3 regions of the Paenibacillus sp. FSL R5-0766 genome follow, and region 2 is predicted to be linked to each of the others. Evidence: a T-box and tRNA genes for the amino acid it is inferred to sense, from the RefSeq annotation. Region 2 holds a T-box; the other regions hold tRNA genes.
The links. The T-box of region 2 lies ahead of MKY66_RS23615 (valine--tRNA ligase). A T-box ahead of a tRNA ligase gene usually reads a tRNA of that ligase, here a tRNA-Val.

Region 1 (10,169 bases), 1.9 Mb from region 2:
GAGCTTGCAAAGTTGGTTCGGACATGATATTATATAAGAGTTGCTGAAGAGAACAACATTCGGTAACGAAACAAGTTTGATCTTTGAAAACTGAACAACGAGTGAGTGAACATTCTGCTTGCAGAATGAACGCGAAAGTTGGAGACAAGCCTTGGCTTGGATCGACTGGAGCACAAATGAGATTTTTAATCTCGTCAGATTCAAAATGAGCTTATCGCTCTTTTCAATACTTTATTGGAGAGTTTGATCCTGGCTCAGGACGAACGCTGGCGGCATGCCTAATACATGCAAGTCGAGCGGAGTTGATAGGAAGCTTGCTTCCTTGATACTTAGCGGCGGACGGGTGAGTAACACGTAGGCAACCTGCCCTCAAGTTTGGGACAACTACCGGAAACGGTAGCTAATACCGAATAGTTGTTTTCTTCGCCTGAAGAAAACTGGAAAGACGGAGCAATCTGTCACTTGGGGATGGGCCTGCGGTGCATTAGCTAGTTGGTGGGGTAACGGCTCACCAAGGCGACGATGCGTAGCCGACCTGAGAGGGTGATCGGCCACACTGGGACTGAGACACGGCCCAGACTCCTACGGGAGGCAGCAGTAGGGAATCTTCCGCAATGGGCGAAAGCCTGACGGAGCAATGCCGCGTGAGTGATGAAGGTTTTCGGATCGTAAAGCTCTGTTGCCAGGGAAGAACGCTTGGGAGAGTAACTGCTCTCAAGGTGACGGTACCTGAGAAGAAAGCCCCGGCTAACTACGTGCCAGCAGCCGCGGTAATACGTAGGGGGCAAGCGTTGTCCGGAATTATTGGGCGTAAAGCGCGCGCAGGCGGTCATTTAAGTCTGGTGTTTAATCCCGGGGCTCAACCCCGGATCGCACTGGAAACTGGGTGACTTGAGTGCAGAAGAGGAGAGTGGAATTCCACGTGTAGCGGTGAAATGCGTAGATATGTGGAGGAACACCAGTGGCGAAGGCGACTCTCTGGGCTGTAACTGACGCTGAGGCGCGAAAGCGTGGGGAGCAAACAGGATTAGATACCCTGGTAGTCCACGCCGTAAACGATGAGTGCTAGGTGTTAGGGGTTTCGATACCCTTGGTGCCGAAGTTAACACATTAAGCACTCCGCCTGGGGAGTACGGTCGCAAGACTGAAACTCAAAGGAATTGACGGGGACCCGCACAAGCAGTGGAGTATGTGGTTTAATTCGAAGCAACGCGAAGAACCTTACCAGGTCTTGACATCCCTCTGACCGGTACAGAGATGTACCTTTCCTTCGGGACAGAGGAGACAGGTGGTGCATGGTTGTCGTCAGCTCGTGTCGTGAGATGTTGGGTTAAGTCCCGCAACGAGCGCAACCCTTATATTTAGTTGCCAGCACTTCGGGTGGGCACTCTAGATAGACTGCCGGTGACAAACCGGAGGAAGGTGGGGATGACGTCAAATCATCATGCCCCTTATGACCTGGGCTACACACGTACTACAATGGCCGGTACAACGGGCTGCGAAATCGCGAGATGGAGCCAATCCCAACAAAGCCGGTCTCAGTTCGGATTGCAGGCTGCAACTCGCCTGCATGAAGTCGGAATTGCTAGTAATCGCGGATCAGCATGCCGCGGTGAATACGTTCCCGGGTCTTGTACACACCGCCCGTCACACCACGAGAGTTTATAACACCCGAAGTCGGTGGGGTAACCGCAAGGAGCCAGCCGCCGAAGGTGGGATAGATGATTGGGGTGAAGTCGTAACAAGGTAGCCGTATCGGAAGGTGCGGCTGGATCACCTCCTTTCTATGGAGAATCGTTTCCTGCAACGGAAACATTCAAATATGCAGCTCAGCTGCAAAACACTCACTCGTTGCTCAGTTTTGAGAGCTCAAACTCTCAAACAGCTTGCTTTTGCATGGAGCTTGTTCTTTGAAAACTAGATATCGAAACGAAACAAACGCGAATTAGAACATTCCTTTTTAGCTGAACTTGTGTTAAACAAGTTTCAATAAAAACGGTAGATTGCACGTACGATGGTATCGAATGGGAGCGACTTTTGGCTTTGCGCAAGCAAAACAAGGGAAGCGAACAGTCGAAACCGGAGCACGAGGTTAAGCTACTAAGAGCACACGGAGGATGCCTAGGCGCTAGGAGCCGATGAAGGACGTGGCGAACAACGAAACTGCCTCGGGGAGCTGTAAGCAAGCTTTGATCCGGGGGTGTCCGAATGGGGAAACCCAGCTGGGGTAATTTCCAGTTACTCACAACTGAATACATAGGTTGTGTAGAGGCATACCAGGGGAACTGAAACATCTAAGTACCCTGAGGAAGAGAAAACAATAGTGATTCCGTCAGTAGCGGCGAGCGAACGCGGAGAAGCCCAAACCAAAGAGCTTGCTCTTTGGGGTTGTGGGACGTCTCACATGGAGTTACAAAGGAACCGGTTAAGCGAAGAGGTCTGGAAAGGCCCGCCAAAGAAGGTAAAAGCCCTGTAGTTGAAAGTCTGTTCCCTCCGAGACGGATCCCGAGTAGTGCGGGGCACGTGAAACCCCGTATGAATCCGGCAGGACCATCTGCCAAGGCTAAATACTTCCTAGCGACCGATAGTGAAGCAGTACCGTGAGGGAAAGGTGAAAAGCACCCCGGAAGGGGAGTGAAATAGAACCTGAAACCGTGTGCTTACAAAAAGTCAGAGCCCGTTTTAGGGGTGATGGCGTGCCTTTTGTAGAATGAACCGGCGAGTTACGTTCCCGTGCAAGGTTAAGGTGAAGAGCCGGAGCCGCAGCGAAAGCGAGTCTGAATAGGGCGACATAGTACGTGGACGTAGACCCGAAACCGGGTGATCTACCCCTGTCCAGGGTGAAGGTGCGGTAACACGCACTGGAGGCCCGAACCCACGCATGTTGAAAAATGCGGGGATGAGGTGGGGGTAGCGGAGAAATTCCAATCGAACTCGGAGATAGCTGGTTCTCCCCGAAATAGCTTTAGGGCTAGCCTCGGAAAACAGAGTCGTGGAGGTAGAGCACTGATTGGGTGCGGGGCCCGCAAGGGTTACCAAGCTCAGTCAAACTCCGAATGCCATAGACTTACTTCCGGGAGTCAGACAGTGAGTGCTAAGATCCATTGTCAAAAGGGAAACAGCCCAGACCATCAGCTAAGGTCCCCAAGTGTGTGTTAAGTGGGAAAGGATGTGGAGTTGCACAGACAACCAGGATGTTGGCTTAGAAGCAGCCATCATTTAAAGAGTGCGTAATAGCTCACTGGTCGAGTGACTCTGCGCCGAAAATGTAACGGGGCTAAACACACCACCGAAGCTATGGCTTGATGCTTTGCATCAGGGGTAGGGGAGCGTTGTATAAGGGTTGAAGGTGTACCGTAAGGAGCGCTGGACATTATACAAGTGAGAATGCCGGTATGAGTAACGAAAAGATCAGTGAGAATCTGATCCGCCGAAAGCCTAAGGGTTCCTGAGGAAGGCTCGTCCGCTCAGGGTAAGTCGGGACCTAAGGCGAGGCCGAAAGGCGTAGTCGAAGGACAACAGGTCGAAATTCCTGTACCACCGTAAGCCGTTATGAGCAATGGGGGGACGCAGTAGGGTAGTGACGCGGACTGATGGATGTCCGTCTAAGCAGTAAGGCTGATGTGTAGGCAAATCCGCACATTGTAAGGCTGAGCTGTGATGGGGAGCGAAAATTATAGTAGCGAAGGTCATGATCTCACACTGCCAAGAAAAGCCTCTAGCCAGGTGATGGTGCCCGTACCGCAAACCGACACAGGTAGGCGAGAAGAGTATTCTAAGGCGCGCGGAAGAACTCTCGTTAAGGAACTCGGCAAAATGACCCCGTAACTTCGGGAGAAGGGGTGCCCCGGTAGTGTGAATAGCACGAGGGGGCCGCAGTGAAAAGGCCCAAGCGACTGTTTAGCAAAAACACAGGTCTGTGCGAAGCCGTAAGGCGAAGTATACGGGCTGACGCCTGCCCGGTGCTGGAAGGTTAAGGGGAGTGGTTAGGAGCAATCCGAAGCTGTGAACCGAAGCCCCAGTAAACGGCGGCCGTAACTATAACGGTCCTAAGGTAGCGAAATTCCTTGTCAGGTAAATTCTGACCCGCACGAATGGCGTAACGACTTGGGCGCTGTCTCAACGAGAGATCCGGTGAAATTTTAATACCTGTGAAGATGCAGGTTACCCGCGACAAGACGGAAAGACCCCATGGAGCTTTACTGCAGCTTGATATTGAATTTGGGTACGATCTGTACAGGATAGGTGGGAGCCTTTGAAGTGTGAGCGCCAGCTTGCATGGAGGCAACGTTGGGATACCACCCTGATCGTATCTAGGTTCTAACCTGGTACCGTAATCCGGTGCGGGGACAGTGTCAGGTGGGCAGTTTGACTGGGGCGGTCGCCTCCTAAAGAGTAACGGAGGCGCCCAAAGGTTCCCTCAGAATGGTTGGAAATCATTCGAAGAGTGCAAAGGCATAAGGGAGCTTGACTGCGAGACCTACAAGTCGAGCAGGGACGAAAGTCGGGCTTAGTGATCCGGTGGTACCGCATGGAAGGGCCATCGCTCAACGGATAAAAGCTACCCTGGGGATAACAGGCTTATCTCCCCCAAGAGTCCACATCGACGGGGAGGTTTGGCACCTCGATGTCGGCTCATCGCATCCTGGGGCTGAAGTAGGTCCCAAGGGTTGGGCTGTTCGCCCATTAAAGCGGTACGCGAGCTGGGTTCAGAACGTCGTGAGACAGTTCGGTCCCTATCTGTCGTGGGCGTAGGAAATTTGAGAGGAGCTGTCCTTAGTACGAGAGGACCGGGATGGACGTACCGCTGGTGTACCAGTTGTTCCGCCAGGAGCACCGCTGGGTAGCTATGTACGGACGGGATAAACGCTGAAAGCATCTAAGCGTGAAGCCCCCCTCAAGATGAGATTTCCCAGTATGTAAGACCCCTTGAAGACGACGAGGTAGATAGGCTGGGGGTGGAAGTGCAGCAATGCATGGAGCTGACCAGTACTAATCGGTCGAGGGCTTATCCAATAGCAAGTGATAAATCGCATGTTTCGTTTCGAATCTAGTTTTCAGAGAACAACCACTCTGAAATGTAAGCTAAGCTATGCGTTTGGTGGCGATGGCGGAGGGGTTCCACACGTACCCATCCCGAACACGACCGTTAAGCCCTCTAGCGCCGATGGTACTTGGACCGCAGGGTCCTGGGAGAGTAGGACGCCGCCAAGCGATTTCCCTTTGGGGTATTTTTTTTGCCCCCCTTGCAAAGGAATAAGGGATATATATTAGGGCCCTTAGCTCAGTTGGTTAGAGCGCACCTCTGATAAGGGTGAGGCCGGTGGTTCGAGTCCACCAGGGCCCATAGCAAGACCACAACAAAGAAATACACAGTGTATGGGGCCATAGCTCAGCTGGGAGAGCGCCTGCCTTGCAAGCAGGAGGTCAGCGGTTCGATCCCGCTTGGCTCCACCATTCCCTGATAGCTCAGTTGGTAGAGCACTCGACTGTTAATCGAGTTGTCACAGGTTCGAGCCCTGTTCGGGGAGCCATATGGAGAGGTGTCCGAGCTGGCCGAAGGAGCACGATTGGAAATCGTGTAGGCGTCACAAGCGTCTCGAGGGTTCGAATCCCTCTCTCTCCGCCAGATAATTTTTTTAGCACGGCCCGTTGGTCAAGGGGTTAAGACACCTCCCTTTCACGGAGGTAACAGGGGTTCGAATCCCCTACGGGTCATATTATGGAGGCTTAGCTCAGCTGGGAGAGCATCTGCCTTACAAGCAGAGGGTCGGGGGTTCGATCCCCTCAGCCTCCACCATAATACTTTTATAACGACGCGGGGTGGAGCAGCCCGGTAGCTCGTCGGGCTCATAACCCGAAGGCCGCAGGTTCAAATCCTGCCCCCGCAATTAACTTTCCTTGAGAAAGTACTATGGAACCGTGGTGTAGTTGGCCTAACATGCCTGCCTGTCACGCAGGAGATCGCGGGTTCGAATCCCGTCGGTTCCGCCATTTTTAATTAAATATACACCGTGCCGGTGTAGCTCAACTGGTAGAGCAACTGACTTGTAATCAGTAGGTTGGGGGTTCAAGTCCTCTCGCCGGCACCAATTTTAGTATTTACATCTGAATTTGTGATAGAATGTATATTATAGATGCAGTTGCTAATACTAAGATACTCTTAGTGGATGAATGGCTTACTCTATGGCGATCGTGGCGAAGTGGTTAACGCACCGGTTTGTGGATCCGGCATTCGGGGGTTCAATTCCCCTCGATCGCCCCATGATTTTTTAATGGGGATTAGCCAAGCGGTAAGGCAACGGACTTTGACTCCGTCATGCATAGGTTCAAATCCTATATCCCCAGCCATTTCATTACGAGTCATTAGCTCAGTTGGTAGAGCACCTGACTTTTAATCAGGGTGTCGAAGGTTCGAGCCCTTCATGACTCACCATTATATTTTGCGGTCGTGGCGGAATTGGCAGACGCGCACGGTTCAGGTCCGTGTGGGCTAACCCCCCGTGGAGGTTCGAGTCCTCTCGACCGCACCATATGTTTTGCGGAAGTGGCTCAGCGGTAGAGCATCGCCTTGCCAAGGCGAGGGTCGCGGGTTCGATTCCCGTCTTCCGCTCCAATATTTGCGCCCTTAGCTCAGCTGGATAGAGCGTTTGACTACGAATCAAAAGGCCGGGAGTTCGAATCTCTCAGGGCGCGCCATTATTCTCATAAGTATCGGGATGTAGCTCAGCTTGGTAGAGCACCTGGTTTGGGACCAGGGGGTCGCATGTTCAAATCGTGTCATCCCGATTTTTTTTATTTGCGGGTGTAGTTCAATGGTAGAACTTTAGCCTTCCAAGCTAATAGCGTGGGTTCGATTCCCATCACCCGCTTCCGAGTAACATACAGAAAAGCCTTTGCTTATAGCAAGGGCTTTTTTTGTGTTAAAAAGAATAAGTGTATTCTATTTAAAGTAGGGTCGCGAATAATCAGTAGAAATCTCAACTGATGATAAACGTAGAATTACTTAAATAACGGAATCCATTTCGTTCACTACGCAAAAAAGACAAGCTCCTCTCCTGCAATGTACGTAGGAAGAGGAGCTTGTTTTTAGCAAGAGCTCGTGATTAGTATCTTTCCAGAATGGTTTGTGTTTTCAAGCCATCGGCAGGAATTAGCCAGTTGTTGTTCTCCAGCAATTGCAGCAGTTGGGTACGCAGTCCGGATACGGCTACAGCATCATCGGTTTTGAAAGAAACCTCTACGATATTCTCAATACCTGTACCTGCTGCATCACGAATTGGCCATACTTCGAGCGTAAGCTCTTGACCATTCCATGTACCTTCATAACGTTGGAATGTGATTGGACCATATGCACGGGATTGAGTCAATTGCTGCTTGCCCCAGTTGGAGGAACTCCAGTTTTTCAATTTGCCTGGAAGCTTGTCCAGTAACATGTTCAAGGCTTCTTGCTCAGAAGGAAGTTGGACTCCTGTTGCTTTGGTATCGACTTTTTTGGTGTTGGAGAAGCTTAAGGTTTGTTTGCCATATCCCCAATCAATCTCAGCCTCGTAATTATCATCTGATTTATCAAATCCCTCTTGATTAGCAAGAGTCAGTGCTGCATTAATGTCGCCATTGATCACAGGGTAGCGTTTTTTATAAGTCAATTCGTAGTTATTCTTGTCATCCTTTTTGCGAAAACGAACGTTCCATCCTTGTTGATCCAATCCGAGAGCATTGGTGTCAAAGTACTCTACGTTAATGTTTTTTGGCGTGGAACTCAGGCCGAGTGTCTGAATCACTTCACTGCGTGGTGTCCCATCTGTATTCAATACAAGTTCCGGCTTGGCCAGAAACTTTACTTCATAAGCAGGAACGGCATTGGCAGCAGCTGAAGCCTGGGGTGCTCCCAGAAATGTCATTCCACTTCCCAATGTTACGATGCTCAGCATCAATGAGGCGGTTACCTTTTTCCACTTTTTCAAAACCAATCACTCTCCTAATCTGGATTAACGTACAGATCTCACTTTATCGCCTGAATATATGAAAGCGATTAAAGGGAAGTGCACATTGCGTTAACCCTGCATAGATTTGATGAATGGCAAACGATAGTTTATAGCGGATCAGGGCAATCAGCCATGGAAAATGGGGAAGCCGTGACTCACCTCTCGTAGCACTTCTTTGAAGCGGTTTACCTGAACTGAAGGGTGGCGGTCCTTGTTATGTACCGTATAGATATGGCGCGGTGCCTGCTCTCCCGGAATGGGAAGAACTTGAATGAGCCCGTGCTGTTCCTCCCACTGTACCGCCATCCGAGACATGAATGAGACATGCCCCCCGATTAACACGAGCTGTTTGATCGCTTCCAGGGAATCCATCTCAACGGTGCTCCGCAAACGAATGTCATGTTGTGTGAGCCATTGGTTGGTTAACCGTCTAGTACTGGATTCATCACCATGTAGGGCAAAGGGAATCTGCGCGATATGATCAGGTGTTAATGCATCCTTCTGGGCCAACCCATGTTGTGGAGAACAGATCAATACTAAGTCGTCTTCACACAGCGTCTCTGCTTGCAGGGCAGGGCCAACAAATGGCTCGGAAGAGATCACCCCCAGATCAATCTGATGCCGAATCAACATCTCGCGAATAACAGGTGATGGTTTGACGGATAAGACAATACGAATGCCCGGGAATTCCTGAGAAAAGGTGTTGAGTATGGTAGGCAGCAAATATGTAGCCGGTACATAGCTTGCTCCAATGTGCAGGGTGCCCCGATAGAGACTGTCATATTCCTTCACAACCCGCCGTGCCTCTTGGGTAAGAGCATTGATTTTGACGGAATAGTGGAGCAGAGCTTGTCCGGCCTCGGTTAAAAAAGTCTTCCCGCTGCGCGATTCGAACAATCGCACACCCATCTCTTCCTCCAATGACTTCATATGAAATGTAACGGTAGGTTGTTTGATCCCCAGTAACTCGGCCACGCTTGTCATGTGATGATGCTTGTCGATCAGCTCAACAATTTGCAATTTGATCAGATTCAATGTTCCAACACTCCTCTCACTTCTACTATATAAATTGAACTAAAGATTATTTACACAGACACTACGATGACAGAACAACCTTCCAATCGCTGTTATCCCCAGATTTTTTGATTCCCTTTCTCAAGGGAAAATCCGGAGATAGCGTATGCTTCCGATGTAGCTTTCTTTCAGAAAGCTTTTAGGCGAACGCTCCGCTTTTTCAGGTTTTTTCTGTCCTCTCCGTTATCGTGCAAATGATTAGTTCACCTACTATAGATTTAATCTATGAACATCAACAGAATTCATCTAAAAAGTTAATTCCAATTTTACATACAAGACATACAACTCGCGAAAGCGGACGTTAGACTGAGAACAGTGCAAGAGACAAGTAACAGAAGACAGGCAGGGATGCTTATGAAATTAGAGATAACTGGAATTCAAAAATCATTTAATCAAACACCCGCACTGCTGCCAACAGATCTAACGCTTGAACATGGAAAGTTCACGACCCTACTCGGCCCATCGGGCTGTGGCAAAACAACACTGCTGCGCATGTTGGCCGGGCTGGAACAGCCTGACGCGGGGGAGATTCGTGCAGATGGTCAGTGTATCTACTCTTCGGCGAAGCGGATTGATATACCAACACACAAGCGTAATCTGGGCATGGTGTTTCAAGATTTTGCATTATGGCCGCATATGACCGTATACGAAAATGTAGCGTTTGGCCTGAAGGCCGGAAAACAGAAATCTGATCTGCGGCAAAAGGTGAACGAAGCGCTTGGCATGGTTCGCCTGCAAGGCATGGAAGACCGATATCCTCATCAGCTGTCTGGTGGACAGCAGCAACGGGTTGCTTTTGCCAGAGCCGTAGCGGTTAGACCTGGTGTGATCCTGTTCGATGAGCCACTGAGTGCACTGGATGCTGTACTCCGGGAAGAGATGCGGATTGAGATGATGTCACTGGTTCGGGACATGGGATTGACTGCGCTGTACGTCACACATGATCAGATCGAAGCGATGTCGATGTCGGATGAGATTGTGGTGATGCAGAAGGGGCGGATATTGCAAAAAGGAAGCCCGGAAACGATTTACTCGGCGCCAAGTAATCCGTATGTCGCTTCGTTTATCGGAAAGTCCAACTGGCTCACGCCTAATCAATCGATGGTG
Region 2 (10,169 bases):
GAATCAACCTTATGGTTTGCGGTTCGATATTTATGAGCGCGTTCATTTGTCTGAGGGAGTCCCTGCGATTGAGGAATTGGAGGAGATTGAACTATACCCGCGCATTCAAGTCATAGGGCAGGATGATCATGCCACGTTAAGAGGGCATCTTTTACTTACAGGTGCGTACAGAGGAGAAAATGAGGCTTCAGAGGAGCTCAAACATTTCATTCCCGTGGAGATCACAGTGCCGCTGAACCGGGTCAGATCGATTGAGGATATTTCTATCGAGATCGAAAATTTTGACGTGGATCTGTTATCCAATCGCAGTCTGAACATTACAGGCGTATTGTCGCTGCGAGGCATCGAGGGTTTTCCTGTTGAAGAGCCACAAGTGTGGTCAGCAGATGAGTTTACAGTTGTTCATTCACCTGATGCTCAGCAATCCAACCGTTCCGATGAAGCAGCACAGACAGGCAGCGATCCCAACACATTTGCACAAGAGTACCTGCTCCAGCGGAGTGAGGAAGAGAGACTTGCGAATGCAGCAGAACTTGCATATGGTGCTCCTGAATATCATCAGCAATATGCGAATTCGTCATTGGCCGAGCCACTTCAATCCGAGGAGCAAAGTGCGGAGTATGCTAACGAAAACAGACAACCTGATGCAAACGAAGATCCCGCATCTCTGACGGCGAATGCAGATGAATTGGCATCTCATGAGCAATACAGCGAACCTTCTCCGATCTCATCATTTATGGCTGAGACCGCTGATCGGTTAGCTTCTTACCCTGAGTCGGAACCATTGCTGCCTCTGGAAGACGAGTCTTCGGGTTGGTCCGAGCCTTCCGTGGATGTATTGCCTGCGAACTCGAGAAGTGCAGATCAAGCAGTCTCAGAGCCTACTGCTCAATCATCTAATGAGTTGGCAGCACCGGATGTACCGGACGCACCAGAGGTATGGCACTTCGAATCAGCGAGATCTGTACCTCAGCAGGAGAATCAGGCGGTTGCCGATGTCCCGGGCGAATCACAGGCGGAGAACTGGCAAGGTGTATTTGCTTCGTCCGATCCAGGCAATGCGGAGGAAGACCGGCCGTCTTTTGAAGCGACTGGGGTAGACGAGTTCGTACAGAACGAAGCATTTGTTCCTGAACCTGTGGCTGAGACGGAAGACAAGCCGGAGCTGAAGGTTGCTTTTGGCAGCAAAAAAGAATCCGCACCCCGGCAAGAAGAGGGCGTAGGTATCTCTTCCTTGTTATCCTCGGGCAGAGCGGCACGTGATGCTGAAGTGGAGCGAGGTGATGAGGTTCCTGCGGGTGAGGTACAGGAAGAAACGTATCCAGCTGATGATGTGGAATGGAAGAACCTGTTCTTGGGAACAATCGTGGACCAGACCCCATTCCGCAAGGTGAAACTGTGCATCGTTCAGCGAGAAGATACACTGGATGCCATTGCAGATCGTTATCAATTGAGCACGAGGGAACTTCAGTTGTATAACCGATTATCTGAGCAGGTTGTGGAAGAAGGTCAGATATTGTACATCCCTTAATCCGTAGTTAAAGCCTTCGTTACGACCCGTGATCCCCTTGAGGATTGCGGGTTTTTGCATGATTCGTCCTAAACCTGCATTCCAGCGCTCTTTATCCGCTGTTGTCAGGTTGACTATCGCGCACGAGCAAGGTATGATGTGTGTAGGTTTTTTGAAGAACAACGTGGAACGGGAGTAGTAGACAGTATGACCTTTCAGAGAGTGGAATTGCAACGCTGTGAGATTCCGCAGGAACCAACTGATCGAAGTCGCCCGGGAGTTGCCTGTTTGAATACAAGGGATGAATGAGATTTATCGTCATTTATTACTGAGGTAGGATGGGCCGGTAGCAGCCGTTATCTGCTTGAAGTGTCACGTCATGTACAGAGGGTGAAGTCTATCTTGCTGTAGGCGTGAAACAAAGGTGGTACCGCGAAAGCTAACCTTTCGTCCTTTGATGGATGAAAGGTTTTTTTTGTTTTTTTTGGCGAAGATGATGAAGTAACGGAGGAATGACACATGTCTGAGGAAAAAAAATCAGCTGCAACAGAAATGCCGACCACTTACGATCCTAAGGCGGCGGAGGATAAATGGTACGCCACCTGGATGGAACGTGGATATTTCAAAGCCGGTCAACGTAAAGATGCCGAGCCGTATACAATTGTAATTCCGCCCCCGAATGTGACCGGGATGCTGCACATTGGGCATGCGCTTGATTTTACACTGCAGGATATTCTGATCCGCACCAAACGGATGCAAGGTTATGATGCGCTGTGGCTTCCGGGTTCCGACCATGCAGGTATTGCTACCCAAACCAAAGTGGAGCAGAAGCTGCGTGAAGAAGGTCTGACTCGTTATGATCTGGGACGCGAGAAGTTTCTGGAGAAGGTATGGGACTGGAAAGATCAATATGCCACTACCATTCGTCAGCAATGGGGCAAAATGGGATTGTCGCTTGATTACTCACGTGAACGTTTTACGCTGGATGAAGGTCTGTCCCAAGCGGTTCGTAAAGTATTTGTTCAACTGTATGAAAAAGGCCTTATTTACCGAGGCAAACGCATCATTAACTGGGACCCGGTGAACCGGACAGCTCTGTCCGACATTGAGGTTGAATATAAAGAGGTTCAGGGTCACTTGTACCATCTGCGGTACCCGCTCAAAGACGGAAGCGGCTACGTTACAGTGGCAACAACGCGTCCTGAAACGATGCTGGGTGATACAGCGGTTGCTGTACATCCGAAGGATGAGCGTTATGCAGATATGATTGGTAAAGTACTTGTACTGCCTATCATTGGACGCGAAATTCCAATTATCGCTGATGATTATGTGGATAAAGAATTTGGAAGTGGCGCAGTTAAAATCACGCCTGCGCATGATCCAAATGACTTTGAAGTAGGTCTTCGTCATGATCTTCCTCAGATTACGGTCATGGATGAGAGCGGCACAATGAATGCTGAGGCAGGCAAGTATCAGGGACTGGACCGCAGTGACTGCCGCAAGCAGATTGTTGCTGACTTGAAAGAGCAGGGCGTATTGATCAACATTGAGGATCACACGCATCAGGTTGGACACAGTGAACGTACCGGAGCTGTTGTTGAGCCGTATCTTTCTACACAGTGGTTCGTTGAGATGAAGCCACTTGCAGAGAGAGCGATTAAGAAACAACAGAGCGGCGAAGGGGTTAATTTTGTTCCGGATCGTTTTGAGAAAACTTATCTGAACTGGATCGAAAACGTTCGTGACTGGTGTATTTCCCGTCAACTGTGGTGGGGACATCGTATACCTGCCTGGTATGATGAAGAAACGGGTGAAATCATCGTATCTGCTGAAGATCCAACAACGCTGCCAGAGTATGCTGGACGCAAGCTCAGACAGGACGAAGATGTACTCGATACTTGGTTTAGCTCCGGCTTATGGCCATTCTCCACACTAGGCTGGCCGGAAGATACGGAAGACCTGAAACGTTATTATCCGACAAGTGTACTTGTGACAGGGTATGACATCATATATTTCTGGGTTGCACGTATGATTTTCACTGCATTGGAATTCACCGATGAGATTCCGTTCAAGGATGTGCTGATGCATGGTCTTGTTCGTGATGCAGATGGACGCAAAATGTCCAAATCACTGGGCAACGGTGTAGATCCGCTGGATGTGATTGAGAAATACGGTGCAGATGCAATGCGTTACATGATCTCAACCAGCAGCACGCCAGGTCAGGATCTGCGTTTCCGTTGGGAACGGGTGGAGCAGGCTCGTAATTTCGCCAACAAGATCTGGAATGCTTCGCGCTTTGCATTGATGAATCTGGAAGGATTCACCTATGAGGAACGTGACATTAGCGGAGAGCTTGGTACAGCGGATTATTGGATTTTGCACCGTCTGAACGAAACTTCCCGCGATATTACGCGTCTAATCGAAGCGTATGAATTTGGGGAAACGGGTCGTGTGTTGTATAACTTTATCTGGGATGACCTGTGTGACTGGTACATTGAGTTTGCTAAGCTGTCCTTCTATGGGGAAGATCCGGTTGCCAAGAAGAAAACACAATCCGTACTTGCTTATGTGCTGGATCAGACGATGCGCCTGATTCATCCGTTTATGCCATACATCTCCGAAGAGATCTGGCAGCATCTGCCGCATGAAGGTGAGACCATTACGCTGGCATCATGGCCGGTATATGATCCTGCTCTGGAGAACCCAGAGGCTGTTGCCGAGATGAACCTGCTGATGGATACCATTCGTGCAGTTCGAAACATTCGTGCAGAAGTGAACGTGCCGATGAGCAAAAAGATCGAGTTGATGGTCAAAGCAAACAGTGCTGAGACGTCCAGCATCATTGAGCGTAACAGTCACTACATCAAACGTTTCTGTAATACGTCCGAGTTCGATAGTGGGCTGGATTTAAACTCACCGGATAAGGCAATGACTGCGATCATTACGGGGGCAGAACTATACTTGCCGCTCGCAGGTCTTATTGATATCGAGCAGGAAGTGGCTCGTTTGGAGAAAGAGTTGGAGAACCTTGAGGGCGAAGTTCTCCGTGTAGAGAAAAAGCTGGCGAACGAAGGCTTTGTTGCCAAAGCTCCTGCCAAAGTTATTGAGGAAGAGCGCGCCAAGCAAGCAGATTATTCCGATAAACGGGATAAAGTGATTGCACGAATCAAGGAACTTAAAGGTTAATATATTTGGGTCGGATGGAGAGCCATTATGCCATCCGGCCGCTTTTTTCACTCAAACTCGGGACCGAAGGTGAATCAGATGACGGAATTAGACGCGACAGATGCAGCAGCTCCTTTACTTACGTACAACGAGGCCGTGGACTGGATCAATGGCCTTATTCCTTTTGGCATCCGACCTGGATTGGAACGAATCGAGAATCTGATGTCCATGTTAGGCAATCCACACCAACGTCTCAAGTTTATTCATGTCGCGGGAACGAACGGCAAAGGTTCGACTTGCGCTTTTTTGACGTCAGTGCTTCTTCAGGCTGGATATGATGTGGGTACCTTTACGTCGCCTTATATCACCAAGTTTACAAACCGTTTTCAATACAACGGTGAGGATATTCCTGAAGAAATCCTGCTTAAGCTCTCGAACCGATTACATCCACTGGTCATGGAAATGGCCTCCACTCCGCTTGGATCACCCACGATGTTTGAGGTGTCCACAGCTCTGGCGCTTCTGTACTATGCAGAGGAGTGTTACCCTGACGTTGTGGTATGGGAGACGGGGCTAGGGGGAAGGATGGACGTAACGAATATTGTCGCACCTGTTGTGTCCGTCATCACCAACATTGGTATGGATCATACGGATGTGCTTGGAGATACGATTGAGCAGATTGCTGGAGAAAAGGCAGGTATTATCAAGCCGGGAGTACCCGTTGTGACATGCGCGACTCAACCCGAAGCTGTGAAGGTGATTCAGGAGAAAGCTCAGCAGCTTCAATCAAGCGTGTATTTGGCCGGAGATCAATTCTCTTATCATAGACTGGACAGCAATGAGAACGGACAATCTTTTCATTTTACAGGCCCGTTCCGTGATCTGGACGTTCGCATCCGCATGCAGGGCTCACATCAATGTGACAATGCAGCGGCCGCACTTATGGTGCTTGAATTGCTTAGACAATACATGGCATTTATGCTGGATGACAACGATATTGCACTTGGACTGGAGAATGCTTTCTGGGCAGGAAGATTCGAAAAAGTCGTCGATGAACCCCGAATTGTGCTTGATGGAGCACATAATCCGGAAGGGGCAGAGTCACTGGCCAAGAGCATTATGGATGTCTATCCGCACAACAAGTTAATTTTGATGATGGGTATGTTGGCAAATAAGCATCACGAAGCGTATTTGCAGCATATACTGCCACTAGTGGATACGCTGATCCTGACCGAGCCAGATTTCCGACGCAAAATGGATGCAGCCGAATTGCTGCAGATTGTCGAACGGGTACGTCCCGCCATTGCGAAGCAGGAACTGGAAATCATCGTCGAGCCCGAATGGGCAAAGGCACTTGATCTATTGAAGTCACGGACGGAAGCGGAAGATCTGGGGGTGGTCTCCGGCACACTGTACCTGATTGCGGATGTGCGGGCAGCCCTTTTGCATCAAACCGATTCTGAAAAAGGTTGGTGAAAGTTTTGTTAAATACATCGGAACACGTTCATTTTATAGGGATTGGCGGATATGGCATGAGTGCCATCGCAAGAGTTATGTTGGAAATGGGATACACCGTTACCGGATCGGATGTCGCTTCACAGGAGTTGACCGAGAAGTTGGCAGCCAAGGGAGCGAAAATATATATCGGACATACAGCAGAGCACGTCACTGGAGCAGACCTTGTTGTCTACTCTACGGCAGCGCCTGCTGATAATGTGGAACGGGTAGCAGCTGCAGAGCTGAACATTCCGATTCTGCATCGTTCCCAGATGCTTGCACGTTTGTTGAACGAACGTAAAGGTGTGGCTGTTGCTGGAGCTCACGGTAAAACAACCACCTCATCCATGATTGCACTTGTTATGGATAAATGTGATACGGACCCGACATACATTATTGGCGGAGAAATCATGAATGTGGGTACCAACGCGAAGGCCGGTCAAGGCGACTGGGTAGTCGCTGAAGCGGACGAGAGCGATGGTTCGTTTTTGCAGTACCATCCATGGCTCGGTATTGTAACCAATATTGAGGCAGATCATCTGGAGAATTACAACAGTGATTTTGAGGAGCTCAAAAGGGCTTATGTGCAATTCCTGAGCCAGATTCGTCCGGAAGGAACAGCGATTGTGTGTTCTGACGACGAGAATGTTCAAGCGATTTTGCCGGAACTCAAGTCACGGATTACAACCTATGGTATTGATCGTGCTGCAGATTATACGGCAACGGATATTGTATTGGGCGATCGCCGTATCTCCTTTACGATGAATCATCAGGGTGCTGCTATGGGCACGGTGGAATTATCAGTGCCGGGTAAGCATAACGTTTATAATGCAATGGCTACTGTGATTACCTGTTTGGAAGCGGGCATTCCATTTGAGAAGATTGTAGCAGCCATCATCCAGTTCCACGGAGCCAAACGCAGATTCCAGGTATTGGGCGAGGCGCGCGATATGCTGATCATCGATGATTATGCTCATCACCCGACTGAGATTGAAGCTACCATTAGTGCCGCCAAAGCAACGGGCAAACGCATTATTGCGGTATTCCAGCCACAGCGTTATACGCGGACGTTCTTCCTGCTGGATGCGTTCAGTCGTGCTTTCGCGGAAGCGGATGAGGTGCTTATTACGGACATCTATTCTCCTGCGGGCGAAAAACAGATCGAAGGGGTAACCTCAGCCCGACTGGTTGAACTGATCGTTCAAAACAGTAATGCTTCTGCACGTTACCTCCCTACAAAAGAAGAAGTTGTCGCTGATCTGCAGCATCGTCTGCAGCCAGGAGATCTTGTGATTACGATGGGTGCAGGTGATATTTGGAAAGTCGGCGATACACTTGCCAAAGGTTTGAAATAGATCAATTGAGAAAACGCCTGTCTTCGATACGAAGCAGGCGTTTTTTGCGTTATATGGAATGTATTCTCCAGTCTCTGCATATAGCTTATATAAATGGGACAAAGGAGAGGGTACGGGTGAGCAATGCTAGAATGACGTTTCGCTTCGGGGATCATGAGTCGGACAAGCCTGAAAACAAGAGGATATCTGCGTCCAGTTCATTGGTGACGTTAAGTGAAGAATTACCGCATAATCAACCGCTAACGCCTAAGCAGATGGATACAACCCCATCATGGACGCCTGAGGATATCCCCGGAGACTGGGGAGAGACGGTGCTGACAAGCTCTACTGTACCTGAACCTGACGAGCGGGTGAGCCATGATTCGAACTTGAACTTGGATGAGGCCCATTATTTTGGGAACCGCACCGGTTACGGTTATGTTAATCACACCGATAATCCGGAGGAAGAGCGTCGTGATCTGTCCAATACCCATGATGATCAAGGCCACGACTGGCTTGCAGATTCCGAGAACTATTCCTATAAACGCAATCGCCCCCCAAGGGGCTGGAAAATGATTGGCTCTGTTACCGGGGCACTCGTTACGGGAGCACTATTCGGCATGGTTATTCTTTCATTTTTCAATAAAGAAGGAGCCGTCAAGCCAGGAGATCTTCTGCCCGTCAATCAGGCAGTTTCCACTGTGACGGGTCAGGAGGGGGCTGCAGGTACAGAACAGCAACTTCAGACAGCGGCGACTGGCAGCACGTATTATGCACTTCAATACGGCGTGTTCAGTTCTCCTGAACGAGCTGAGCAGGCCAAGCTTGAGCTCGCTCAGGCAGGTATAGCCGCAGGTTCTGATCCTGAAGATGGCAATCGAGTATATGCAGGCATTTCGGCTGATCGTGAAGAGGCCAAGCTACTTAGCTCCAGGTTAAAAGCGCAGGGAGTTGAACTGTACGTCAAGGAGATCGTGAACCCTGAGATCAATCCGGCTATATTCGGTGGCAAACAAGAGGATGTGCAGCTTTTCTTCACAAACAGTTCTGCACTGGTGGAACAATTATCTACCTTGTCCATTCAGCAGCTGGGACAGTCTGCTCCGGCAGCAGTCTCTACAGAAACGATGACCGCGCTTCAAAATAAGCACCAGTCATGGCTGACCGGATTGAATAGTCTTACACCTGGCCTGACCGCAGATGTACAACCTCTTATTGGTGGAATGGAGAAATCAATGAACAGTGCAATTACGGCTATCGCAGAGTACAACAAAAACCCGGATGATGTACACATGTGGTCCGTGCAGTCCGATCTGATGGAATATGTACTGCAGCAGAAAAAATGGCTCGAAGCGATAAAGCAGTAACATGCTCTTTCCCATAACAACGCTTGGAAATACCCATCCGGCAAGGAACTGGAAATAGTTCCCCTTGCCGGATTTGTGTTTGTATTGACGTACAAAACCCCGTATAATAATGTGGGTGTCAAAAAATGGCGAGGGAAGATTACCGATGAAAAAAAACTTCGGCATGTTATTGCTGTTTCTGCTGCTCGGCTGGATGGCCGGAGCGTGGATCGCCAAGGCACTGCAGCCTGTTAAGGCAGTAGCCTTTCTTACGAAAGCCACGACCATACGTTGGTCGCCACAGGCTGATCTGGATATTATCAGTTATAATATTTCACTTCAATTTCAAATGAGCCTTCTGAGTCTGATCGGTATGATTGCCGCTGTGTGGCTGTATCGCAGACTGTAGGAGAATGACGAGTTATGACGAAAAAAATTAAACCAGTGACATCTATTATCGTGATCCGGACAGGATGTTGCCGTGGCATAAGGAGCCGTTCATTTTGGATAACACACAACAGCGCCCTATTATTCTGGCTTCCACATCGCCTCGGCGCAAAGAACTGATCGCATCACTCCACCTAGCGTTTGATGTAATACCAAGTCATGCCAATGAAGATACACCACCAGAGTGGACACCTGAACAGACTGTGCAGGAGCTTGCTTTGCGCAAGGCGCTTGCCGTGTATCGCGGGCTTGAAGGCCGCGAGCAGGAAGCCATTATTGTTGGTAGTGACACCGTTGTTGTTCTGGATGGTGAGATTCTAGGCAAACCTGTAGACGAAGCGGATGCTGAACGTATGTTATCGCGGCTGCAGGGCCGCGTACATCGGGTGTTTACAGGTGTCGCTTGTATTGATGCGGGCAATGGACAGTCGTTAGTTCATTACCGCCAGACCGATGTAACAATGAAAAAGCTGTCGGATGCTACCATCCGTGCTTATGTGCAGACAGGTGAGCCTTCAGACAAGGCAGGATCATATGCCATTCAGGGCATTGGTGCTTCACTGATCGACCGCATTGAAGGATGTTACTTTAATGTGGTTGGCTTGCCGCTATCTTTGCTAAGTGATATGTTGGACGGGTTCGGCGTACATGTGTTGCCACGAACATGAATGAAGCCAAATGTTGTGAAATGAAAAGAGGGAACATATGGAGTCGCCTCAATACATGATGCGCGACATCCCCCAGGAAGAACGCCCGAGAGAACGCATGATGGAATACGGGGCGGGCGCCTTAAGCCATGCTGAATTGCTGGCAATTTTACTTCGAACAGGCACAAGACAGGAATCCGCGGTGCATATGGCACAGCGGATT
Region 3 (10,169 bases), 670 kb from region 2:
CGAGCTTGCGTTGCATCAAGAGTGTCTGCCATGTTACATCTGAAGTTACCGAAGGATTTCCATCCCGGTCTCCACCGATCCAGGAACCGAACCGCAAATACGTCGGCACATGCCAGTCATGGTCAGGATAAAATTTGTTCAGGCAGCGTTCCAGCTCCTGATATACATCCGGAAGTACGTGGAACAACGTTTCATGAAAGTAATACATCCCGTTCCGCACTTCATCAAGCACAGTCGGTTTACGGTCACGAAGCTCATCAGTCTGCCATAGTGTAATGACTTCGTTCAGCAACTTCTCCCGCAACTGTTCACGTTCACGCAACGTCAGCGTAGGATTATCAAGTGACATGACGTCTTCGGATATCCGCTTGTGGATGTCCAGAATAACCCGGCGCATGGCTTCGGTTGGGTGAGCTGTCATAACGAGTTCCAGTGACAAATCATCAAGAATCTCTTCCACCTCTGTATGAGACAGTCCACGTTCCTTAAGATCCTGTACTGCTTTCTCAATCGATCCTGGCTGCACAGCGTCCCCAGCAGAACGTTCATAATCCCGTTTACGCCGGATCCGATGGTTTTGTTCAGCAATATTAACTAATTGAAAATAAATAGCGAAAGCCCGAATAACCTGGTGACGATTGTCCGAGTCTAATTCCTGGATCATCGTTTTGAACTCTGCATAGAGTTCTGGCAGAAATTCTGCACGCAACGATTTGCTCGTTTCCCGAATCTTCTCAACGATATCTAGAAGCTCCGTGCCGCCTTGATGGACAAGAACTTCTCCGAGTATATTGCCCAGGAACCGCACGTCTCGCCGAAGCAGGTTGTTGGATTGGCTTTTGCTGGCGGTTACCATAGTTTCAGTCATGCTTATCCTCCCATCTGATCGTTCCATTCGTACACGTAAATTTGACACCTTCATAACATCATACAATAAAATGGTACGAAAATCTTTATTTTTCTACTAGAAAAAATGGGGATTATCCCCGATTTACAGCACAAAAACACGCTTTTTTATTCATTTTCTTGTTCTGCTTCAATTAATGGTCATATGCTGTCGCATGATACCTTTTTCACGTACTTTAGATAAATCAAATATCTCATACCTATGCTTAAAAATTTATAAATATACAGTTACTTTAGATATGATTCCATGGTACCTGATCGTAAGGTTATACCGCATAATTTCATTATTTGAGAACAGATGATATACAAAGAAACATGACCGGCAAAGCAAGCTTTTGTATACTTTACCACAGTGACGTAATAAATTAAAGATAAAATTATAAATTCCTTCCCACTACAAGTCTGCTTATTAGGGGAGTTTCTTATGTATGTTCCTAACCTACTGTAAACGTAGGGATATCTTAACAGACCATTTCTACATAATGTTCTTAGCTTTTTGGGCAGATTAATCTATAGCTCTTACTAAAAAGGAGGAATCCAAATGATGAAGAAAGGTACAACAATTATTGCTTCCGTGCTTCTGGTGGCCGCGATGGCTGGCCCTGCTGCTGCTGATGGTCAAATGTCCAAAGGAATGGATACAACCGGCTCACGTGTCCGGTCTTATCAGGACACCAACTACATGGACCGCACAAACACTAATTCCAACATGAATATGAACATGGATGGAAACTACCGCAACAATGGTGACTATCGTACCAACAATGTTCGGGCAAATGCTACAACAACCGACCGTGACAACGGCATGGATTGGGGCTGGCTTGGTTTGCTGGGACTGCTTGGATTAGCTGGCATGCGTAAAAGAGTGACGGACCACAACGAACGTTAAATTGTGCGCTCTTCACTATACAATAGCTGCTACGTCTTAGAGGCAGCTCACCCATAGAGATAAACAGAAGAGCCAAGACCTCCCTAATTGGATAGTAAAGGGGTCTTGGCTCTTTTTTAAATAAACCTGTATTGTACTTTACATAAAATATTATATAAATAACTGCTAATTCTTACGTTAATAAAAGTAAAAAGCCTCTGCATCTGCAAAGGCTTTTCGTTATATCCTGTAAGCGGGTGATGGGAATCGAACCCACGCTATTAGCTTGGAAGGCTAAAGTTCTACCATTGAACTACACCCGCATAAACAAAAATCGGGATGACACGATTTGAACATGCGACCCCCTGGTCCCAAACCAGGTGCTCTACCAAGCTGAGCTACATCCCGATACTAAAAAAATAATGGCGCGCCCTGAGAGATTCGAACTCCCGGCCTTTTGATTCGTAGTCAAACGCTCTATCCAGCTGAGCTAAGGGCGCAAAATATTGGAGCGGAAGACGGGAATCGAACCCGCGACCCTCGCCTTGGCAAGGCGATGCTCTACCGCTGAGCCACTTCCGCAAATAAAGGATGCGCGTGGAGGGACTTGAACCCCCACGTCAAAGACGCTAGATCCTAAGTCTAGTGCGTCTGCCAATTCCGCCACACGCGCATATGATGGTGAGTCATGAAGGGCTCGAACCTTCGACACCCTGATTAAAAGTCAGGTGCTCTACCAACTGAGCTAATGACTCATACTAAAATGGCTGGGGATATAGGATTTGAACCTATGCATGACGGAGTCAAAGTCCGTTGCCTTACCGCTTGGCTAATCCCCAATAAAAATATGGTGGAGGCTGAGGGGATCGAACCCCCGACCCTCTGCTTGTAAGGCAGATGCTCTCCCAGCTGAGCTAAGCCTCCAACTATATGACCCGTAGGGGATTCGAACCCCTGTTACCTCCGTGAAAGGGAGGTGTCTTAACCCCTTGACCAACGGGCCCCATTTCCAAAGCTCTCAACCGGGATCGAACCGGTGACCTCATCCTTACCATGGATGCACTCTACCTACTGAGCTATGAGAGCAAATGGCTCCCCGAACAGGGCTCGAACCTGTGACAACTCGATTAACAGTCGAGTGCTCTACCAACTGAGCTATCAGGGAATATATGCATTTGCAGTGCAAATGCAATTCATCGTACAACATCAACATGCAGAGCCTGTTTTCTATGTATGATGAAAGAGTTCGCTTGGCGGCGTCCTACTCTCCCAGGACCCTGCGGTCCAAGTACCATCGGCGCTAGAGGGCTTAACGGTCGTGTTCGGGATGGGTACGTGTGGAACCCCTCCGCCATCGCCACCAAACGCGTAGCTTACATTTCAGAGTTGTTGTTCTCTGAAAACTAGATTCGAAACAAAACATGCGAATTATCACTTGCTATTGGATAAGCCCTCGACCGATTAGTACTGGTCAGCTCCATGCATTGCTGCACTTCCACCCCCAGCCTATCTACCTCGTCGTCTTCAAGGGGTCTTACATACTGGGAAATCTCATCTTGAGGGGGGCTTCACGCTTAGATGCTTTCAGCGTTTATCCCGTCCGTACATAGCTACCCAGCGGTGCTCCTGGCGGAACAACTGGTACACCAGCGGTACGTCCATCCCGGTCCTCTCGTACTAAGGACAGCTCCTCTCAAATTTCCTACGCCCACGACAGATAGGGACCGAACTGTCTCACGACGTTCTGAACCCAGCTCGCGTACCGCTTTAATGGGCGAACAGCCCAACCCTTGGGACCTACTTCAGCCCCAGGATGCGATGAGCCGACATCGAGGTGCCAAACCTCCCCGTCGATGTGGACTCTTGGGGGAGATAAGCCTGTTATCCCCAGGGTAGCTTTTATCCGTTGAGCGATGGCCCTTCCATGCGGTACCACCGGATCACTAAGCCCGACTTTCGTCCCTGCTCGACTTGTAGGTCTCGCAGTCAAGCTCCCTTATGCCTTTGCACTCTTCGAATGATTTCCAACCATTCTGAGGGAACCTTTGGGCGCCTCCGTTACTCTTTAGGAGGCGACCGCCCCAGTCAAACTGCCCACCTGACACTGTCCCCGCACCGGATTACGGTACCAGGTTAGAACCTAGATACGATCAGGGTGGTATCCCAACGTTGCCTCCATGCAAGCTGGCGCTCACACTTCAAAGGCTCCCACCTATCCTGTACAGATCGTACCCAAATTCAATATCAAGCTGCAGTAAAGCTCCATGGGGTCTTTCCGTCTTGTCGCGGGTAACCTGCATCTTCACAGGTATTAAAATTTCACCGGATCTCTCGTTGAGACAGCGCCCAAGTCGTTACGCCATTCGTGCGGGTCAGAATTTACCTGACAAGGAATTTCGCTACCTTAGGACCGTTATAGTTACGGCCGCCGTTTACTGGGGCTTCGGTTCACAGCTTCGGGATGACTCCCTAACCACTCCCCTTAACCTTCCAGCACCGGGCAGGCGTCAGCCCGTATACTTCGCCTTACGGCTTCGCACAGACCTGTGTTTTTGCTAAACAGTCGCTTGGGCCTTTTCACTGCGGCCCCCTCGTGCTATTCACACTACCGGGGCACCCCTTCTCCCGAAGTTACGGGGTCATTTTGCCGAGTTCCTTAACGAGAGTTCTTCCGCGCGCCTTAGAATACTCTTCTCGCCTACCTGTGTCGGTTTGCGGTACGGGCACCATCACCTGGCTAGAGGCTTTTCTTGGCAGTGTGAGATCATGACCTTCGCTACTATAATTTTCGCTCCCCATCACAGCTCAGCCTTACAATGTGCGGATTTGCCTACACATCAGCCTTACTGCTTAGACGGACATCCATCAGTCCGCGTCACTACCCTACTGCGTCCCCCCATTGCTCATAACGGCTTACGGTGGTACAGGAATTTCGACCTGTTGTCCTTCGACTACGCCTTTCGGCCTCGCCTTAGGTCCCGACTTACCCTGAGCGGACGAGCCTTCCTCAGGAACCCTTAGGCTTTCGGCGGATCAGATTCTCACTGATCTTTTCGTTACTCATACCGGCATTCTCACTTGTATAATGTCCAGCGCTCCTTACGGTACACCTTCAACCCTTATACAACGCTCCCCTACCCCTGGATCGACTTCACTCCAGCTTCGAAGTCCTGTGTTTATCCCCTGGGAAGCATTTGGTCATCCAAGATAGAATCTCTTGTCAGACAAAAATGTCCTTGTGGTAAACACCGCCTCAAAGAAGCAGTGAAGTCGATCCAAGCCATAGCTTCGGTGGTGTGTTTAGCCCCGTTACATTTTCGGCGCAGAGTCACTCGACCAGTGAGCTATTACGCACTCTTTCAATGGTGGCTGCTTCTAAGCCAACATCCTGGTTGTCTGTGCAACTCCACATCCTTTCCCACTTAACACACACTTGGGGACCTTAGCTGATGGTCTGGGCTGTTTCCCTTTTGACAATGGATCTTAGCACTCACTGTCTGACTCCCGGAAGTAAGTCTATGGCATTCGGAGTTTGACTGAGCTTGGTAACCCTTGCGGGCCCCGCACCCAATCAGTGCTCTACCTCCACGACTCTGTTTTCCGAGGCTAGCCCTAAAGCTATTTCGGGGAGAACCAGCTATCTCCGAGTTCGATTGGAATTTCTCCGCTACCCCCACCTCATCCCCGCATTTTTCAACATGCGTGGGTTCGGGCCTCCAGTGCGTGTTACCGCACCTTCACCCTGGACAGGGGTAGATCACCCGGTTTCGGGTCTACGTCCACGTACTATGTCGCCCTATTCAGACTCGCTTTCGCTGCGGCTCCGGCTCTTCACCTTAACCTTGCACGGGAACGTAACTCGCCGGTTCATTCTACAAAAGGCACGCCATCACCCCTAAAACGGGCTCTGACTTTTTGTAAGCACACGGTTTCAGGTTCTATTTCACTCCCCTTCCGGGGTGCTTTTCACCTTTCCCTCACGGTACTGCTTCACTATCGGTCGCTAGGAAGTATTTAGCCTTGGCAGATGGTCCTGCCGGATTCATACGGGGTTTCACGTGCCCCGCACTACTCGGGATCCGTCTCGGAGGGAACCAACTTTCAACTACAGGGCTTTTACCTTCTTTGGCGGGCCTTTCCAGACCTCTTCGCTTAACCGGTTCCTTTGTAACTCCATGTGAGACGTCCCACAACCCCAAAGAGCAAGCTCTTTGGTTTGGGCTTCTCCGCGTTCGCTCGCCGCTACTGACGGAATCACTATTGTTTTCTCTTCCTCAGGGTACTTAGATGTTTCAGTTCCCCTGGTATGCCTCTACACAACCTATGTATTCAGTTGTGAGTAACTGGAAATTACCCCAGCTGGGTTTCCCCATTCGGACACCCCCGGATCAAAGCTTGCTTACAGCTCCCCGAGGCAGTTTCGTTGTTCGCCACGTCCTTCATCGGCTCCTAGCGCCTAGGCATCCTCCGTGTGCTCTTAGTAGCTTAACCATTTTGTTCCGGTTTCGGTCGCTCGCTTCCCTTGTTTTGCTTGCGCAAAGCCAAAAGTCGCTCTCACCCGATACCATCACAAAAGCAATTTAACTACCTTTATACACTTGACTTGTTTGCACAAGTTCAGCTAAAAAGGAATGTTCTAATTCGCGTTTGTTTCGTTTCGATATCTAGTTTTCAAAGAACAAACTTGTAAATCATTTTGGTGGAGCCAAGCGGGATCGAACCGCTGACCTCCTGCTTGCAAGGCAGGCGCTCTCCCAGCTGAGCTATGGCCCCATATGAAATGAAAAGGTGTAGATGGTGGGCCCTGGTGGACTCGAACCACCGGCCTCACCCTTATCAGAGGTGCGCTCTAACCAACTGAGCTAAGGGCCCACATTATATATACTATTTGAACCCAAAATGGGTTACGCTTGGCGGCGTTCTACTCTCCCAGGACCCTGCGGTCCAAGTACCATTGACGCTGAAGGGCTTAACGGTCGTGTTCGGGATGGGAACGTGTGGAACCCCTTCGCTATCGCCACCAAACGTTTGAGAGTTTGAGCTCTCAAAACTGAGCAACGAGTGAGTAACTAGCCGACCTGGCTAGGTTTTGCAGCTAAGCTGCGTATTTGAATGTTTCCGTTGCAGGAAACGATTCTCCATAGAAAGGAGGTGATCCAGCCGCACCTTCCGATACGGCTACCTTGTTACGACTTCACCCCAATCATCTATCCCACCTTCGGCGGCTGGCTCCTTGCGGTTACCCCACCGACTTCGGGTGTTATAAACTCTCGTGGTGTGACGGGCGGTGTGTACAAGACCCGGGAACGTATTCACCGCGGCATGCTGATCCGCGATTACTAGCAATTCCGACTTCATGCAGGCGAGTTGCAGCCTGCAATCCGAACTGAGACCGGCTTTGTTGGGATTGGCTCCATCTCGCGATTTCGCAGCCCGTTGTACCGGCCATTGTAGTACGTGTGTAGCCCAGGTCATAAGGGGCATGATGATTTGACGTCATCCCCACCTTCCTCCGGTTTGTCACCGGCAGTCTATCTAGAGTGCCCACCCGAAGTGCTGGCAACTAAATATAAGGGTTGCGCTCGTTGCGGGACTTAACCCAACATCTCACGACACGAGCTGACGACAACCATGCACCACCTGTCTCCTCTGTCCCGAAGGAAAGGTACATCTCTGTACCGGTCAGAGGGATGTCAAGACCTGGTAAGGTTCTTCGCGTTGCTTCGAATTAAACCACATACTCCACTGCTTGTGCGGGTCCCCGTCAATTCCTTTGAGTTTCAGTCTTGCGACCGTACTCCCCAGGCGGAGTGCTTAATGTGTTAACTTCGGCACCAAGGGTATCGAAACCCCTAACACCTAGCACTCATCGTTTACGGCGTGGACTACCAGGGTATCTAATCCTGTTTGCTCCCCACGCTTTCGCGCCTCAGCGTCAGTTACAGCCCAGAGAGTCGCCTTCGCCACTGGTGTTCCTCCACATATCTACGCATTTCACCGCTACACGTGGAATTCCACTCTCCTCTTCTGCACTCAAGTCACCCAGTTTCCAGTGCGATCCGGGGTTGAGCCCCGGGATTAAACACCAGACTTAAATGACCGCCTGCGCGCGCTTTACGCCCAATAATTCCGGACAACGCTTGCCCCCTACGTATTACCGCGGCTGCTGGCACGTAGTTAGCCGGGGCTTTCTTCTCAGGTACCGTCACCTTGAGAGCAGTTACTCTCCCAAGCGTTCTTCCCTGGCAACAGAGCTTTACGATCCGAAAACCTTCATCACTCACGCGGCATTGCTCCGTCAGGCTTTCGCCCATTGCGGAAGATTCCCTACTGCTGCCTCCCGTAGGAGTCTGGGCCGTGTCTCAGTCCCAGTGTGGCCGATCACCCTCTCAGGTCGGCTACGCATCGTCGCCTTGGTGAGCCGTTACCCCACCAACTAGCTAATGCGCCGCAGGCCCATCCCCAAGTGACAGATTGCTCCGTCTTTCCAGTTCTCTTCAGGCGAAGAAAACAATTATTCGGTATTAGCTACCGTTTCCGGTAGTTGTCCCAAACTTGAGGGCAGGTTGCCTACGTGTTACTCACCCGTCCGCCGCTAACTATCAGAGAAGCAAGCTTCTCATCAAGTCCGCTCGACTTGCATGTATTAGGCATGCCGCCAGCGTTCGTCCTGAGCCAGGATCAAACTCTCCAATAAAGTATTGAAAAGAGCGATAAGCTCATTTTGAATCTGACGAGATTAAAAATCTCATTTGTGCTCCAGCCGATCCAAGCCAAGGCTCGTCTCAAACTTTTGCGTTCATTCTGCAAGCAGAATGTTTACTCACTCGTTGTTCAGTTTTCAAAGATCAAACATTCAATTTACTGCTGTCTTTCATGTTGTCGTCGTTTCAGCGGCGACTTTTATAATATATCATGTTGAAGTTCTCTTTGCAAGCATTATTTTTTCAATTCTTTTCAATCGCTTTATTTTCATGCTTGTTTCGGTGAACCGCTCCTAAAAAAGGAACGAAAATTAATTTACCATATGAAATTAGAAAGGTCAACCCTTTTTCGACAAAAAGTATGAAACCCCCAACAATTTCACATTTTCATGGTTCAGAGGTACAGCACCCGCTATTGAGAGCCGCACCTCACTTCCACTACTGTAAATCGAATATATGACCAGCTTCAGCATTACGGCTTCGACTTTTTCAGTTTTCCACCTCTTGCATACTTGGACAACTCTTTTGGCGGGGCAAAGCGTGCATACATGCGGAACACAGTCTTATATCGGCTCGCGATAGCATATTTGATCTCTTGGTCAAGACGATTATCACTCAGATCGAACAGCATTTCATCTAATTCTTTACGTAGCACATAGTCTAATTCCTTGCATTCCTTATCGTTAAACAACATACCCAGCATTAGAGTTCTCCTTTTTGTGCATAGCCTCTTTATCACACTTACACAAGTTTCATGCAACAACCCGTGCATTCGCTTTTATGGGTGCTGCTGGAACCCGTTTTATTGTTATGGTCAACTTTCTGAAAATTTATGAATGCCAACCAACACAAAATTTTATCCTCTCACCAGAGTATACGTAAGTGTGCTTTCGATGATTGCTGCAACAAGAAGCAAGATGACAACCCAGAAGGATGCCGTTAACGTCCTATTCATGAATGCTCTCCACCGGGTACCCATCGTATTTCGCTTGTCACTTCCAAGTTGTGCAAGGCTTTTGATAACCAGACCACCAAACTTCAGTCCGAAGGCGCAAGCAATAATAATGACCGGAATCTCAATAATGCCATGCGGAAGTAAACCTTTAACCACAATATCATAGAAGCTTGCTCCATAATTCATCGTGGTGTGCACCACAAATCCAAGGACCATCCCATTGATCAGCAGGAAGATGACAGGCAGAATTCCGAAGAATATACCGGCATAGATGACAAGTACACTTTTGATGGCATTATTGAAAAAGATAAACAGGAAGAAGTTCCATTGCACATTGCCCCCCTGCTCCAGCCGTTCACTGACTTCACGTAAACCTCCGATTTGGTTCAACAACAGTTCTTCCAGTGGTCCTGTACTCACCCACCCTGCCCCTATTCCAACAGCAAACAAAACTACGGACCAGATTAATGCACTGCGGATGGAACCAAGATCTTTAAGAAATGTACTGAATTTTAACATAATAACCTCCTGTAGAATCTAAAATGATGGACAAACAAGGTTCCGTTACGAATAACTGGAGAGTACGAGCATACATTGGAGAGTAAACAAGCATTTCTTATGGGAGAGGGGCGCTTATTGAAATGAACTCGTTCTATGTATTTAGCGGGAAAAAGATTAAACGGTACCTGATTGTCTTCGTTGCTGCCATCTTTGCGATCGGTATTATTTATCTGGA

Region 1: it has a tRNA-Val gene. The T-box ahead of MKY66_RS23615 (valine--tRNA ligase) is inferred to sense a tRNA for this amino acid. The anticodon was not compared.
Region 3: it has a tRNA-Val gene. The T-box ahead of MKY66_RS23615 (valine--tRNA ligase) is inferred to sense a tRNA for this amino acid. The anticodon was not compared.

Annotation. Positions count from the first base shown of each region.
Region 1 covers NZ_CP150227.1:360,355-370,523, forward strand. The annotation lists rRNA gene MKY66_RS01680 (16S ribosomal RNA) at 232-1,784, shown strand; rRNA gene MKY66_RS01685 (23S ribosomal RNA) at 2,091-5,016, shown strand; rRNA gene rrf (5S ribosomal RNA) at 5,098-5,214, shown strand; tRNA gene MKY66_RS01695 (tRNA-Ile) at 5,274-5,347, shown strand; tRNA gene MKY66_RS01700 (tRNA-Ala) at 5,382-5,457, shown strand; tRNA gene MKY66_RS01705 (tRNA-Asn) at 5,459-5,534, shown strand; tRNA gene MKY66_RS01710 (tRNA-Ser) at 5,538-5,629, shown strand; tRNA gene MKY66_RS01715 (tRNA-Glu) at 5,647-5,718, shown strand; tRNA gene MKY66_RS01720 (tRNA-Val) at 5,725-5,800, shown strand; tRNA gene MKY66_RS01725 (tRNA-Met) at 5,818-5,891, shown strand; tRNA gene MKY66_RS01730 (tRNA-Asp) at 5,917-5,994, shown strand; tRNA gene MKY66_RS01735 (tRNA-Thr) at 6,017-6,092, shown strand; tRNA gene MKY66_RS01740 (tRNA-His) at 6,190-6,265, shown strand; tRNA gene MKY66_RS01745 (tRNA-Gln) at 6,277-6,351, shown strand; tRNA gene MKY66_RS01750 (tRNA-Lys) at 6,361-6,436, shown strand; tRNA gene MKY66_RS01755 (tRNA-Leu) at 6,446-6,533, shown strand; tRNA gene MKY66_RS01760 (tRNA-Gly) at 6,542-6,616, shown strand; tRNA gene MKY66_RS01765 (tRNA-Arg) at 6,623-6,699, shown strand; tRNA gene MKY66_RS01770 (tRNA-Pro) at 6,716-6,789, shown strand; tRNA gene MKY66_RS01775 (tRNA-Gly) at 6,802-6,872, shown strand; gene MKY66_RS01780 (hypothetical protein) at 7,107-7,967, opposite strand; gene MKY66_RS01785 (LysR family transcriptional regulator) at 8,115-9,023, opposite strand; gene MKY66_RS01790 (ABC transporter ATP-binding protein) at 9,417-10,169, shown strand, end outside.
Region 2 covers NZ_CP150227.1:5,437,602-5,447,770, reverse strand. The annotation lists gene MKY66_RS23620 (LysM peptidoglycan-binding domain-containing protein) at 1-1,531, shown strand, start outside; T-box leader at 1,687-1,968, shown strand; gene MKY66_RS23615 (valine--tRNA ligase) at 2,030-4,696, shown strand; gene MKY66_RS23610 (folylpolyglutamate synthase/dihydrofolate synthase family protein) at 4,775-6,151, shown strand; gene murC (UDP-N-acetylmuramate--L-alanine ligase) at 6,208-7,527, shown strand; gene MKY66_RS23600 (SPOR domain-containing protein) at 7,644-8,873, shown strand; gene MKY66_RS23595 (DUF4321 domain-containing protein) at 9,019-9,261, shown strand; gene MKY66_RS23590 (Maf family protein) at 9,356-9,967, shown strand; gene radC (DNA repair protein RadC) at 10,005-10,169, shown strand, end outside.
Region 3 covers NZ_CP150227.1:6,106,466-6,116,634, forward strand. The annotation lists gene ppc (phosphoenolpyruvate carboxylase) at 1-868, opposite strand, end outside; gene MKY66_RS26355 (WGxxGxxG family protein) at 1,448-1,795, shown strand; tRNA gene MKY66_RS26360 (tRNA-Gly) at 2,027-2,097, opposite strand; tRNA gene MKY66_RS26365 (tRNA-Pro) at 2,109-2,182, opposite strand; tRNA gene MKY66_RS26370 (tRNA-Arg) at 2,198-2,274, opposite strand; tRNA gene MKY66_RS26375 (tRNA-Gly) at 2,282-2,356, opposite strand; tRNA gene MKY66_RS26380 (tRNA-Leu) at 2,367-2,447, opposite strand; tRNA gene MKY66_RS26385 (tRNA-Lys) at 2,454-2,529, opposite strand; tRNA gene MKY66_RS26390 (tRNA-Gln) at 2,539-2,613, opposite strand; tRNA gene MKY66_RS26395 (tRNA-Val) at 2,623-2,698, opposite strand; tRNA gene MKY66_RS26400 (tRNA-Glu) at 2,706-2,777, opposite strand; tRNA gene MKY66_RS26405 (tRNA-Thr) at 2,788-2,860, opposite strand; tRNA gene MKY66_RS26410 (tRNA-Asn) at 2,864-2,939, opposite strand; rRNA gene rrf (5S ribosomal RNA) at 3,023-3,139, opposite strand; rRNA gene MKY66_RS26420 (23S ribosomal RNA) at 3,216-6,265, opposite strand; tRNA gene MKY66_RS26425 (tRNA-Ala) at 6,472-6,547, opposite strand; tRNA gene MKY66_RS26430 (tRNA-Ile) at 6,570-6,646, opposite strand; rRNA gene rrf (5S ribosomal RNA) at 6,683-6,799, opposite strand; rRNA gene MKY66_RS26440 (16S ribosomal RNA) at 6,919-8,471, opposite strand; gene MKY66_RS26445 (hypothetical protein) at 8,951-9,181, opposite strand; gene MKY66_RS26450 (stage II sporulation protein M) at 9,335-9,952, opposite strand; gene pdaB (polysaccharide deacetylase family sporulation protein PdaB) at 10,075-10,169, shown strand, end outside.